Regions from separate parts of the Pristimantibacillus sp. Z349TD_6 genome, predicted to be linked through region 1. Evidence: a T-box and tRNA genes for the amino acid it is inferred to sense, from the RefSeq annotation. Region 1 holds a T-box; the other holds one or more tRNA genes.
The links. A T-box is a leader RNA that pairs with one kind of tRNA and senses whether it is charged. The one in region 1 lies ahead of ileS (isoleucine--tRNA ligase), so its partner is inferred to be a tRNA-Ile.
Positions count from the first base shown of each region.

Region 2: it encodes a tRNA-Ile, which carries the amino acid that the T-box ahead of ileS (isoleucine--tRNA ligase) is inferred to sense. The anticodon was not compared.

Region 1 is NZ_CM149662.1:3,404,975-3,411,438, forward strand. Features, by position in the region: gene pgeF (peptidoglycan editing factor PgeF) at 1-784, shown strand, start outside; gene AC0VYE_RS14500 (YggS family pyridoxal phosphate-dependent enzyme) at 788-1,507, shown strand; gene AC0VYE_RS14505 (cell division protein SepF) at 1,510-1,959, shown strand; gene AC0VYE_RS14510 (YggT family protein) at 1,970-2,236, shown strand; gene AC0VYE_RS14515 (YlmH family RNA-binding protein) at 2,255-3,037, shown strand; gene AC0VYE_RS14520 (DivIVA domain-containing protein) at 3,134-3,631, shown strand; T-box leader at 3,711-4,012, shown strand; gene ileS (isoleucine--tRNA ligase) at 4,059-6,464, shown strand, end outside.
Region 2 is NZ_CM149662.1:5,690,999-5,697,462, reverse strand. Features, by position in the region: rRNA gene AC0VYE_RS24900 (23S ribosomal RNA) at 1-2,444, shown strand, start outside; tRNA gene AC0VYE_RS24895 (tRNA-Ile) at 2,590-2,666, shown strand; tRNA gene AC0VYE_RS24890 (tRNA-Asn) at 2,672-2,747, shown strand; tRNA gene AC0VYE_RS24885 (tRNA-Ser) at 2,753-2,840, shown strand; tRNA gene AC0VYE_RS24880 (tRNA-Glu) at 2,855-2,929, shown strand; tRNA gene AC0VYE_RS24875 (tRNA-Met) at 2,950-3,026, shown strand; tRNA gene AC0VYE_RS24870 (tRNA-Thr) at 3,059-3,134, shown strand; tRNA gene AC0VYE_RS24865 (tRNA-Thr) at 3,210-3,285, shown strand; tRNA gene AC0VYE_RS24860 (tRNA-Thr) at 3,359-3,434, shown strand; tRNA gene AC0VYE_RS24855 (tRNA-Pro) at 3,443-3,519, shown strand; gene pdaA (delta-lactam-biosynthetic de-N-acetylase) at 3,698-4,456, shown strand; gene AC0VYE_RS24845 (cache domain-containing sensor histidine kinase) at 4,656-6,461, shown strand; gene AC0VYE_RS24840 (response regulator) at 6,463-6,464, shown strand, end outside.

The DNA.
Region 1 (6,464 bases):
ACGTTATGATCGTTTGAACGCGGGGTTTACAGGACGTCAAGGCGGGGTTAGCGAAGGCCACTTTTCATCGTTAAACATGGGCTTGCACGTCAAGGATCAAGATGCTGCGGTTATATCGAATAGGCGATTGTTGACCGATGCTATCGGCTGGCCATTTGAAGCATGGACATGTGCTGAACAGGTGCATGGGAACCGGGTATGGCAAGTGACTGAAGCAGATAAAGGCAAGGGTAGAAATAGTCTGGACGATGTGCTCAGGGATTGTGATGCTATCATGACAAATGTCCCTGGGGTGCTGCTGACTTCTTTTTACGCAGATTGTGTCCCATTGTATTTCTATGATCCAGAGCATGATGCGGTGGCGCTTGCCCATGCCGGTTGGAAGGGAACCGTCCAGCAGATTGCTGTAAAAACGGTACAAGCAATGGAGCAAGCATATGGAACCGACCCTAAAGCGCTTGTGGCAGCGATAGGGCCTTCTATAGGAGGCTGCTGCTATGAGGTGGATGGTCCGGTCATAGAGCAAGTACAGGCGCTTTTGACTGATCTGAGCTTGTCGCAAGAAGAAGCGGATTCCATGCTTAAGCTGAGCGAGAATGGCAAAGCGAACTTAGACTTGAAAGAAATAAACCGACAGATTATGATAAAAGCAGGAATTTTGCCGATACGTATCGAATTAACAGAGTGGTGCACTGGATGCAGACGGGATTTATTTTTTTCTCATCGCAAAGAAGGTGGCTTAACCGGCCGAATGGCCAGTTGGATCGGCATTCGGGAGAGGTGAAACATGTCATTCACATTAGAGAATAGAATTGAGCTTGTGGAAGAGCGAATTAAGAAAGCTTGCGAGCGTGCCGGGCGCAGCAGAGATGAAGTTCAAATTATTGCTGTTACGAAATATGTTTCTTTAGATACCACGAAGGCTGCCCTAGGGCAAGGCTTGCTTCATTTGGGTGAAAATCGTTGGCAGGACGCACAGGCGAAGTGGGAAGCGATAAGCGGCAGTGATGATCTAGCAGCAGAGGATCAGCCTATCTGGCATTTTATCGGTTCATTGCAAACGAATAAGGTGAAGGACGTCATTGGGAAGTTTACATACATGCATTCGTTGGACAGGCTATCGCTTGCTGAAGCCATAAATAAGCGTGCTTCCCAGCTAGGGATTATCGTTCCTTGCTTTATTCAAGTAAATGTATCTGGGGAAGATTCCAAGCAAGGCATTAATCCAGACGAGCTCTTTCCCTTTGTGGAGCAGCTTGCTAAGTTTAATTCGATCAAGCCAATTGGTTTGATGACGATGGCTCCTTATGAAGCCGAACCAGAGCAAACGAGACCCGTCTTTAGAGCATTGCGAGAGCTGAGGGATGAATTAGAGCGGCGCTCGGAACATCCAAACACCATCACCCAGTTATCAATGGGCATGTCGAATGATTTTGAGGTTGCCATCGAAGAAGGAGCGACATGGATTCGCCTTGGTACGATATTAGTAGGGAAAGAGGAGGAATAGGGATGAGCGTCATGAACCGCTTTATGAGTTTTCTTGGCTTGCAAGATGAAGAAGAAGTTGTAGAGAGAGAACGTGTTGTACAGCAGGAAGAACAAGAAGCTGAAACTTCTCCCTTCGAGGCACGTAAAAACACGAAGAGCAATAATGTCGTCAGCATTCATTCACAGAAGAATGTCCGGGTAGTACTTAGCGAGCCAAGGTCTTATGATGAAGCGCAAGAAATTGCTGATCATTTGCGTTCACGCCGTGCAGTAATCGTGAATCTTCAACGTGTTCGCAGCGATCTTGCTGTTCGAATTGTTGATTTTCTAAGCGGTACCGTGTACGCTTTAGGCGGAAGCATCTCTAAGCTAGGACCCAATATTTTTCTTTGTACGCCGGATTCAGTCGAAATTCAAGGTGCTATAACGGAAATGCTGGCGGAGGAGAACGACTACAACAAAATGAGGTGACCTTGAGTTAATGGATGAAGTTTATAGTATTGTGATGCTGGTACAAAAAATTTACACGTTTATGATCATTGGTTATGTGCTGCTATCTTGGTTGCCTAACGCTCGTGAAAGCTTTATCGGCGTATTTCTAGGTAAGCTGGTTGAGCCATACTTAGGTATTTTCAGAAAGTTTATTCCGCCAATCGGAGGCATGCTGGATCTATCGCCAATCCTTGCCGTGTTCGCATTGCAATTTGTAGCGTATGGCCTGATTGCAGTAATCGGATTTTTTATTTGATTAAAGGAATGAGTTTAAATGAAACAAGGAATATACGATCATTTCCATCCCGACGAGAAACCTTTCGTAGATCGGGCGGAGGAATGGATAGAGCGGTCCGCACAGCAGCATGAGCTGAAGCGGACCGATTTTTTAGACCCAAGACAAGCACAAATATTGACTATTTTGGCAAATCGCAACCCTGATGTTAATGTCCGGTTTGACGGCGGTTATGATCAAGCTGAGCGTAGACGAGCCATTATAGGTCCAGATTATCGGAATTTGGATGACGAAAATGCTGGCATATCTGTTCTTGTAGTTAATGGACCGGGACAAGCCCAAATGGAATTAGATCATGGTGATTTTTTAGGAGCACTGCTTGGACTTGGTATAAAACGTGACCGAATTGGTGACATACATGTGCATGAGCATTTTTGTCATATCATTGTTATGGATGAAATTGCGGATTACTTGAATATCCATCTAAGACAGGTTCATCGGATTAATGTGCTGACAGACGTACTTCCACTATCTGAGCTTCAGACGGCTTTGGTTAAGCTGGAGGAAATGAGTTTGTCAGTTGCTTCTATGCGATTGGACGGGATTGCGAGCGATGTTTATCGCATAAGCAGATCCAAAATCGTTGATCCGATTCGGGCAGGAAGATGCAGGGTGAATTGGAAATCGGAAGAAGACCCATCCGAGCAGCTTCGAGCGGGTGACGTTGTGTCATTCAAAGGACTTGGCCGATTTAAAGTACTAGAGGTGGATGGCGTGACAAAAAAAGGCAGAATTCGAGTAAAGATCGGCAAATTTATTTGAATGATTGCAGGAATTTTCCTGTAGTTGTCGAATTATTCTCATCAAATCGTGTATTTTCGGTTACGAATGTTCCAAATACCATAAGGAGGTGCCCCAATGCCGTTATCGCCATTGGACATACATAACAAAGAGTTTGGTCGGAGATTGCGTGGCTACGATGAGGATGAAGTTAATGAATTTCTAGATCAGGTCATCAAAGACTATGAATCGCTCATTCGTGAAAATAAAGAAATGCAAAACCAAGTATTAGGCTTGCAGGAGAGATTGAATCATTTTACGAATATCGAAGAAACGCTTAGCAAAACGATTATAGTTGCACAAGAAGCAGCCGATGAAGTAAGAAACAACGCGAAGAAGGAAGCACAGTTGATCATTAAGGAATCAGAGAAAAATGCTGATCGAATTATCAATGATTCACTTGCCAAGTCTCGCAAGGTTTCTCTTGAGGTAGAAGAGCTTAAAAAACAAGCTTCCGTATACCGTGCTCGTTTCCGTACACTTGTAGAAGCTCAGCTTGAACTGCTTTCCGTAGATGGTTGGGATACGCTGGAGCCGCATGTAAGACAAACCGAGCATGAATTGACTCGCGGCTAGTTTTTTTATAAACAGGCGAAATGCCATTTGACATTTGGCCTGTTGTTACGCTATAACTAATAGTAATTAATTGATGATCTAAACTTCGTTGATGAGAACAAGTACGTTTTGAGTTCACTCCTCAGAGAGCCGGCGGCAGCTGAAAGCCCGGTGTGTGAGCTATTGCGGAATATCCTCTCTGAGAAGCGGTGCTGAACCTGCGTAAGCAGCAGTAAGTGCTGACGGCTGTCCCCCGTTACAGGGAACGCGAATATTATGTTCGCGACTAAGGTGCCGCATGAAGCACAGCTGAACGTAGCTGTCTGCTCTCATTAACTTGTTGCTGGATTTCAGCAGCAGTGCGGAACAAGGGTGGTAACGCGACTAAGCCTCGTCCCTTCTCATAGGGATGAGGCTTTATTTTTGTTTAAATTAGGAGGCTGAAGCGATGCAACGCGTAGACGTTAAGGAACGTGCCCGCACCCGTGAGCTGCGAGTGCTGGAGCAATGGAAAACAGATGAAACGTTTAAAAAATCAATAGCAAACCGGGAAGGCAAGCCGAATTTTGTATTTTATGAAGGGCCGCCTACCGCTAATGGAGCACCACATATCGGTCATGTACTTGGCCGCGTAATTAAGGATTTTATTTGTCGCTACAAAACAATGGCAGGATACCGTGTTATCCGTAAAGCAGGATGGGATACGCATGGACTGCCGGTTGAGCTTGGAGTTGAGAAGCAGCTAGGCATCTCCGGCAAGCAGGAAATCGAAGAATACGGTGTAGAGAAGTTTGTGAAAAAATGCAAAGACAGCGTATTTGAATATGAGAAGCAGTGGCGTGAGCTAACAGAAGGCATCGCGTATTGGACGGATTTAGACAATCCATATATCACGCTTAAAAACGAGTACATCGAGAGTGTATGGCATATTTTATCGTCAATCCACGGAAAAGGTCTGCTGTACCGCGGTCATCGCGTAAGTCCTTATTGCCCGGATTGTCAAACGACGCTTAGCTCACACGAGGTTGCACAAGGTTATGAGGATGTTAAGGATCTAAGCGCAACAGCGAAGTTTAAGCTAGTGGAATCGGGAGAATTCGTTCTTGCTTGGACAACTACGCCGTGGACGCTTCCTGCAAATGTGGCGTTAGCCGTAAATCCAGAGCTTGATTATATCCGTGCTTCCAAAAACGGTGAAGTTTATATCGTTGCTCAAAATCTAGCGGAGAGCGTTCTTAAAGAAGATTATGAAGTTCTATCCGTATTGAAAGGCGCTGAGCTTGTTGGTCTTAGCTACGAGCCGCCATTCCAATACGTTGCCCTAGAAAAAGGCCACATCGTTATTGCAGGCGATTTCGTTAGCGACACTAGCGGTACGGGTATCGTTCATATCGCACCAGCACATGGTGAGGATGACTACCGAGTTTCACGCGACAACGGAATCAGCATGCTGAGTGTTGTTGATTTGGCTGGTCGCTATACGTCAGAGGTTACTGACTTTGCAGGACGTTTCGTGAAAGACGCTGAGCTTGATATTGACATCGTCAAAAACCTTAGTGAACGCGGTCTTCTTTACTCGAAGGAGCGCTACGAGCATAGCTATCCATTCTGCTGGCGCTGCAAAACGCCGCTCATCTACTATGCGATGGAAAGCTGGTTTATTAAAACAACAGCGGTTAAGGATCAGTTGATCGCCAATAACAACAGCGTAGATTGGTATCCTGGCCATATCCGTGAAGGTCGCTTTGGTAAGTTTTTGGAGGATTTGGTTGATTGGAACATCAGCCGCAACCGTTACTGGGGTACGCCGCTTAACGTTTGGGTCTGCGATGTAACAGGCAAGGAGTATTCACCAAGCAGTATTGCTGATCTGCGTGCGATGGCGATTGGCGATGTGCCTGAAGACATTGAGCTTCATAAACCGTATGTGGATGATATTAAGCTAAAATCACCTTTCGCTGAGGGTGCTGAAATGACGCGTACACCTGAAGTTATCGATGTATGGTTCGACAGCGGTTCGATGCCGTTCGCTCAGCATCATCATCCGTTTGAGAACGAGCAGCAATTCGCTGAGCAATATCCAGCAGACATTATCTGTGAGGGTATTGACCAAACGCGCGGCTGGTTCTACAGCTTGCTTGCAGTTTCTACTCTGTATAATGGTAAAGCGCCATATAAAGCGGTTATCTCGACTGGCCATATTTTGGATGAGAACGGGCAAAAGATGTCCAAATCTAAGGGCAATGTAATCGACCCTTGGGAAATCATCAACGAATATGGAACGGACGCGTTCCGCTGGGCATTGCTTGCAGACAGCGCGCCATGGAACAGCAAACGCTTCTCACGCGGCATTGTTGGCGAAGCGAAATCGAAAGTCATTGATACGATTGTAAATACACATGCGTTTTTCGCGTTATATGCTTCAATCGATGGCTTTGACTACACAGCGCATGAAGAGATCAAATCAGACAACAAGCTGGATCGCTGGATCATTTCACGTCTGAACAGCTTGATTAATACAGTGAACAAGGGTCTTGAAGTAAATGATTTCCTTAATCCAGCTAAATCGATTGAGGTTTTCGTTGACGAGCTGAGCAACTGGTATATCCGCCGTTCACGTGATCGTTTCTGGGGAAGCGGGCTTACAAATGATAAATTAGCCGCTTATCAAACTTTGCGCAGCGTATTGCTTACCCTCTCGCGTCTGATCGCTCCCTATGCACCTTTGCTTGCAGAGGATGTATTCGGAAACCTTGGCGGAGCAGGCAGCGTTCATTTGGCTGATTATCCGAAAGCGGATGAAACGCTTATTGATGAGACGTTGGAGCGCGATATGGAAAGTGCAAAACAAATC
Region 2 (6,464 bases), 2.3 Mb from region 1:
GACCGATAGTGAAGCAGTACCGTGAGGGAAAGGTGAAAAGCACCGCGGAAGCGGAGTGAAAAAGAACCTGAAACCGTGCGCTTACAAAAAGTCAGAGCCCGTTAAATGGGTGATGGCGTGCCTTTTGTAGAATGAACCGGCGAGTTACGATCACGTGCAAGGTTAAGTCGGGAAGACGGAGCCGTAGCGAAAGCGAGTCTGAATAGGGCGAATAAGTACGTGGTCGTAGACCCGAAACCGTGTGATCTACCCCTGTCCAGGGTGAAGGTGCGGTAACACGCACTGGAGGCCCGAACCCACGCATGTTGAAAAATGCGGGGATGAGGTGGGGGTAGCGGAGAAATTCCAATCGAACTCGGAGATAGCTGGTTCTCCCCGAAATAGCTTTAGGGCTAGCCTCGAGGAATGAGCGTCGTGGAGGTAGAGCACTGATTGGGTGCGGGGCCCGCCAAGGGTTACCAAGTCCAGTCAAACTCCGAATGCCATAGACGTGCTACTCGGGAGTCAGACAGTGAGTGCTAAGATCCATTGTCAAGAGGGAAACAGCCCAGATCATCAGCTAAGGTCCCCAAGTGTGTGTTAAGTGGGAAAGGATGTGGAGTTGCAAAGACAACCAGGATGTTGGCTTAGAAGCAGCCATCATTTAAAGAGTGCGTAATAGCTCACTGGTCGAGTGACTCTGCGCCGAAAATGTAACGGGGCTAAACACACCACCGAAGCTATGACATGTACCTTAATGGTACTTGGGTAGGGGAGCGTTGAATACGGATTGAAGTTGGACCGTGAGGACTGGTGGACTGTATTCAAGTGAGAATGCCGGTATGAGTAACGAAAAGACAAGTGAGAATCTTGTCCGCCGAAAGCCTAAGGGTTCCTGAGGAAGGCTCGTCCTCTCAGGGTAAGTCGGGACCTAACGCGAGGCCGAAAGGCGTAGTGGATGGACAACAGGTTGAAATTCCTGTACCACCGAAGATCGTTTGAGCAATGGGGTGACACAGAAGGGCAGTGACGCGGACTGATGGAATAGTCCGTCCAAGCAGTGAGGCTGATCGATAGGCAAATCCGTCGATCATAAGGCTGGGCTGTGATGGGGAGCGAAAATTGCAGTAGCGAAGGTCATGTACTCCGGCTGTCAAGAAAAGCCTCTAGTGAGATCTAGGTGCCCGTACCGCAAACCGACACAGGTAGGCGAGCAGAGTATGCTAAGGCGCGCGGAAGAACTCTCGTTAAGGAACTCGGCAAAATGACCCCGTAACTTCGGGAGAAGGGGTGCCTCGGTAGGGTGAATAGCCCGAGGGGGCCGCAGTGAAAAGGCCCAAGCGACTGTTTAGCAAAAACACAGGTCTGTGCGAAGCCGTAAGGCGAAGTATACGGGCTGACGCCTGCCCGGTGCTGGAAGGTTAAGGGGAGCGGTTAGGGGTAACCCGAAGCTGTGAACCGAAGCCCCAGTAAACGGCGGCCGTAACTATAACGGTCCTAAGGTAGCGAAATTCCTTGTCAGGTAAATTCTGACCCGCACGAATGGCGTAACGACTTGGGCGCTGTCTCAACGAGAGATCCGGTGAAATTTTAATACCTGTGAAGATGCAGGTTACCCGCGACAAGACGGAAAGACCCCATGGAGCTTTACTGTAACTTGATATTGAACTTTGGTACGATCTGTACAGGATAGGTGGGAGCCTTTGAAGCATGAGCGCCAGCTTGTGTGGAGGCAACGTTGGGATACCACCCTGATCGTATCGGAGTTCTAACCTAGAACCGTGAAACCGGTTCGGGGACCGTGTCAGGTGGACAGTTTGACTGGGGCGGTCGCCTCCTAAAATGTAACGGAGGCGCCCAAAGGTTCCCTCAGAATGGTTGGAAATCATTCGAAGAGTGCAAAGGCATAAGGGAGCTTGACTGCGAGACCTACAAGTCGAGCAGGTACGAAAGTAGGGCTTAGTGATCCGGTGGTACCGAATGGAAGGGCCATCGCTCAACGGATAAAAGCTACCCTGGGGATAACAGGCTTATCTCCCCCAAGAGTCCACATCGACGGGGAGGTTTGGCACCTCGATGTCGGCTCATCGCATCCTGGGGCTGAAGTAGGTCCCAAGGGTTGGGCTGTTCGCCCATTAAAGCGGTACGCGAGCTGGGTTCAGAACGTCGTGAGACAGTTCGGTCCCTATCTGTCGCGGGCGCAGGAAATTTGAGAGGAGCTGTCCTTAGTACGAGAGGACCGGGATGGACGTACCGCTGGTGTACCAGTTGTTCCGCCAGGAGCACCGCTGGGTAGCCAAGTACGGACGGGATAAGCGCTGAAAGCATCTAAGCGTGAAGCCCCCCTCAAGATGAGATTTCCCAGTATGTAAGACCCCTTGAAGACGACGAGGTTGATAGGTTCGGGGTGGAAGCACAGCAATGTGTGTAGCTGACGAATACTAATCGGTCGAGGGCTTATCCTAAACACGTTTACTGTGACCCATACATCCAGTAGACAGCAGCATAAAGGCTTCAGCAAGCCTAATCTTTCGTATCCAGTTTTCAGGGCGCAACTTGATTACCTGATTATAAACAATTGATCTTACATAAGATTTATGTTTATGTTTAGGGCCTTTAGCTCAGCTGGTTAGAGCGCACCCCTGATAAGGGTGAGGTCGGTGGTTCGAGTCCACTAAGGCCCACCATATTTTCCCTGATAGCTCAGTTGGTAGAGCACTCGACTGTTAATCGAGTTGTCACAGGTTCGAGTCCTGTTCGGGGAGCCAAGTTTGGAGAGATACCCAAGTGGCTCAAGGGGACCCTCTGCTAAGGGGTTAGACTGCGTAAGTGGTGCGAGGGTTCGAATCCCTCTCTCTCCGTTCCAATTTATCTAGGCCCGTTGGTCAAGTGGTTAAGACACCTCCCTTTCACGGAGGTAACAGGGGTTCGAGTCCCCTACGGGTCACCATATTTTTTCTTTCAAGATGACGCGGGGTGGAGCAGCCCGGTAGCTCGTCGGGCTCATAACCCGAAGGCCGCAGGTTCAAATCCTGCCCCCGCAACCAAAACACCTTTACATGGTGAAAAAAATCCATATGCCGTTGTAGCTCAACTGGTAGAGCAACTGACTTGTAATCAGTAGGTTGGGGGTTCAAGTCCTCTCGACGGCACCATTTTTTCTTTGGATGCTCCTTGGTTGTTGCCAGGCAAGCATCAAAACTACCTGCAAAGGTAGACATAACCGTTACGCCGTTGTAGCTCAACTGGTAGAGCAACTGACTTGTAATCAGTAGGTTGGGGGTTCAAGTCCTCTCGACGGCACCATTTTTCTTAAGATGCCTCTTGGTTATGCCAAGCAAGCATCAAAAACCACCTACATGGTGGACATAATCGATGTGCCGTTGTAGCTCAACTGGTAGAGCAACTGACTTGTAATCAGTAGGTTGGGGGTTCAAGTCCTCTCGACGGCACCATCTTTTCTCGGGACGTAGCTCAGCTTGGTAGAGCACCTGGTTTGGGACCAGGGGGTCGCATGTTCAAATCGTGTCGTCCCGACCATCTTTTAACAGAATGATTCACAACATAAACCGCTATTTTCAAAGTCTACAGGACTTATAGAAATAGCGGTTTTTTTATGTGTTTATGGGGAAATATAAACGCAATATGCGGATGAAGTGCAATCACTTCATTGAATAAGGAGGCTTTACTGTTGAAGCAAAGGGTTAGAGTCGCTGTCATGCTTATTGCGATCTTATGGGGTTTAATAAGTCCAGCAGCTGCATATGGGCAGCCAGGGGTATTCCACTTCGGGTTTAAGAAAAGCGTGGAGGGGCGTCTGCCTTCGATCGATGAGGAGGGCTTTAAAGAAATCGTAACGAAGCATGGGGCTTTGTTTCTAGGGGATACAACGCAAAAGGAGCTATATCTTACTTTCGATAACGGCTACGAAAATGGATATACACCGCGTATTCTCGATGTATTAAAAGATAAACAAGTACCAGCGGTCTTTTTTGTAACGGGACATTATGTCAAGGATCAGCCGGAGCTTTTAAAGCGGATGGTGCTGGAGGGGCATATTGTAGGCAACCATTCTTGGAGTCATCCAGATATGTCGACCCTCTCAGAATCAAGCATCAAAACGGAGCTTGATAAGGTCAAGGAGCATGTAGAAACGCTGACCGGCCAGAAGGAAATGAAGTATCTGAGGCCACCAAGAGGCATATTCAGCGAACGGATGCTTGCCGCTAGCAAACAATTCGGCTATACGAATGTATTTTGGTCAGTGGCATACAAGGATTGGGATGTAAATGCACAAAGAGGATCTCAATATGCGTATAACGAGGTTGTTAAGCAGCTCCATCCCGGAGCGATCATCCTGCTGCATTCTGTTTCCAAAGACAATACCGAGGCACTCGGCAGAATTATAGACGAGGCTCGCCGGCAAGGATATCTATTCAAAAGCTTAGATCAGATGGGCATTGATTTAAATATCTAGTAAAGTACGTCCAAAAGCCTTAACCTCATTACAGGGGTTGAGGTTTTTTTGTTATTCCAAACCATTTTATATTGCAAAAGCAATGTTAAAATCTTTAGAATTCTGCCCTCATCCCTGACTTTGCCGCATGTTTAGCTATTTTAACTTCCATTATAATAAAGAAGAGTGTGCCTAAGCCCACTTAGGCGATGAGAGGTGAATGATGATGTTCAGCAAAAAAACTTGGGAAGCGTTTATTAAAAAAATATATTATTCTCTATCGCTCAAGCACAGAATATGGCTGACCTTCGTTGTTTTAATCATGTTTGGCCTTACAGCAACAGGAGGTATTGCCTACTGGATCGCTTCGAAGGAAATACAGAGGAATGCGCTCAAAACAAGTCAGGATACGGTCAACCAATCTGCTCAAATCGTAAATGAACGGCTTAAGAACATCGGTATTGCCGTTCGTGCGCTTATGTTCAGCGACCCGTTCAAGCAGGTGATGACCGATGCACAAAACAATGACAGAGACCACTACTACAATACGTGGACTTCTCTTCAGGGAGTCTTTTCGCAGGTAAAATTCAATGACTCGATGATTGACAGCATTCTGATTGCTTCGCCGATCGGCGATTATTATCATACGTCCAATGTCCGGGACACGGCAAACTCATTTTATGATTCGGATTTGTATAAGCATTTCAAGGAAATAAAACGTGGCTTTTGGACGAAAGGGCATAAGGATGCCTTTTTTATGGATAAACAGGATGTGATTTCTCTTGTTGTGGAGGGAGTCAACGAGCTGGGCGAGAAACGATCGGATGTTTATGTGGTCATTAATGTAAAGCAAGATGATTTGTATGAGCTGTTTATGGAAAATCTGTCGACAGCAGAGAAACAGTATTATTTTGTAGATTCAGAGGGCGAAGATGTGAATTTAGATAATCGATCGAGTCAGGAGGATCAGTTGACAAAGCATTCGGCATTCACGAAACAGCTGAGCGATGAAATGATGGGATCGTTTTTTTATAAGGATAAGAAAAAGGAATATCTGGTGAACTACGCAAGGCTGGAGGTAAAGAATGATTGGATGATTGTTGGTATCCAGTCGAAGAGCGACCTGCTAGCGAAACTGAACGGCATCAAGAAAGCAACGATTTACGTCATACTGGGATTAATGGTTCTGTCATTATTCATAGCGAACAACATGATCTATTTAGTGTTAAAGCCGTTGTACAGTCTCCAAAGATTGATGAAACGGGTGGAAGAAAATGATCTGAACGTGCGTTTCGAAAGCGAATACAAAGATGAGGTATCCCAGGTGGGGTTTCGCTTTAATCGGATGCTGGACGAAATCAAGCAGCTGATTGAAGACGTCAAGGTGCGGGAGAGTGAGAAACGAAAGGCTGAGATCAAGGCGCTTTCCGCACAGATGGACCCTCATTTTTTTTACAATACGCTGAATACAATTTATTGCAAATCAGTGCTTGGCGAGAATAAGGACGTAAATGAGATGATTCTGGCTTTATCCCAAATGTTTCAGCTTAGCCTCAGCGGCGGGAGAGACTTAATTACGCTGGAGGATGAGCTTGACCATGTGCGCCAATATTTAGCTATTCAGCAGATTTCTTATGAGGAGCTGTTCGTTTGCCATATCGAGGTGCAGCCGGAGCTGCTTGCCTGCGGAATTCCAAAAGTCGTCATTCAGCCGCTTGTAGAAAACAGCATTTTGCATGGTTTTCAAGATCGTGAATCAGGCGGTGAAATTTATATTAATGCGCAATCGGAAGAGGACTGGCTGCATTTGACGGTAGAGGATAATGGGACGGGGCTCATTCCCGAGCAGCTCATGGCTTCGATTATTCATCCAACGACGATGGATGAGGGATATGCTCTCCGCAATATTTATCATCGGCTCCAGCTGTACTACGGCGACCAGCAGCGCATGATCATAAGCAATAATGAAAGTGGCGGAGCCCGGATTGAAATTTGGATTCCGAAGCAGACGGAAGGGATGGGGTAACAT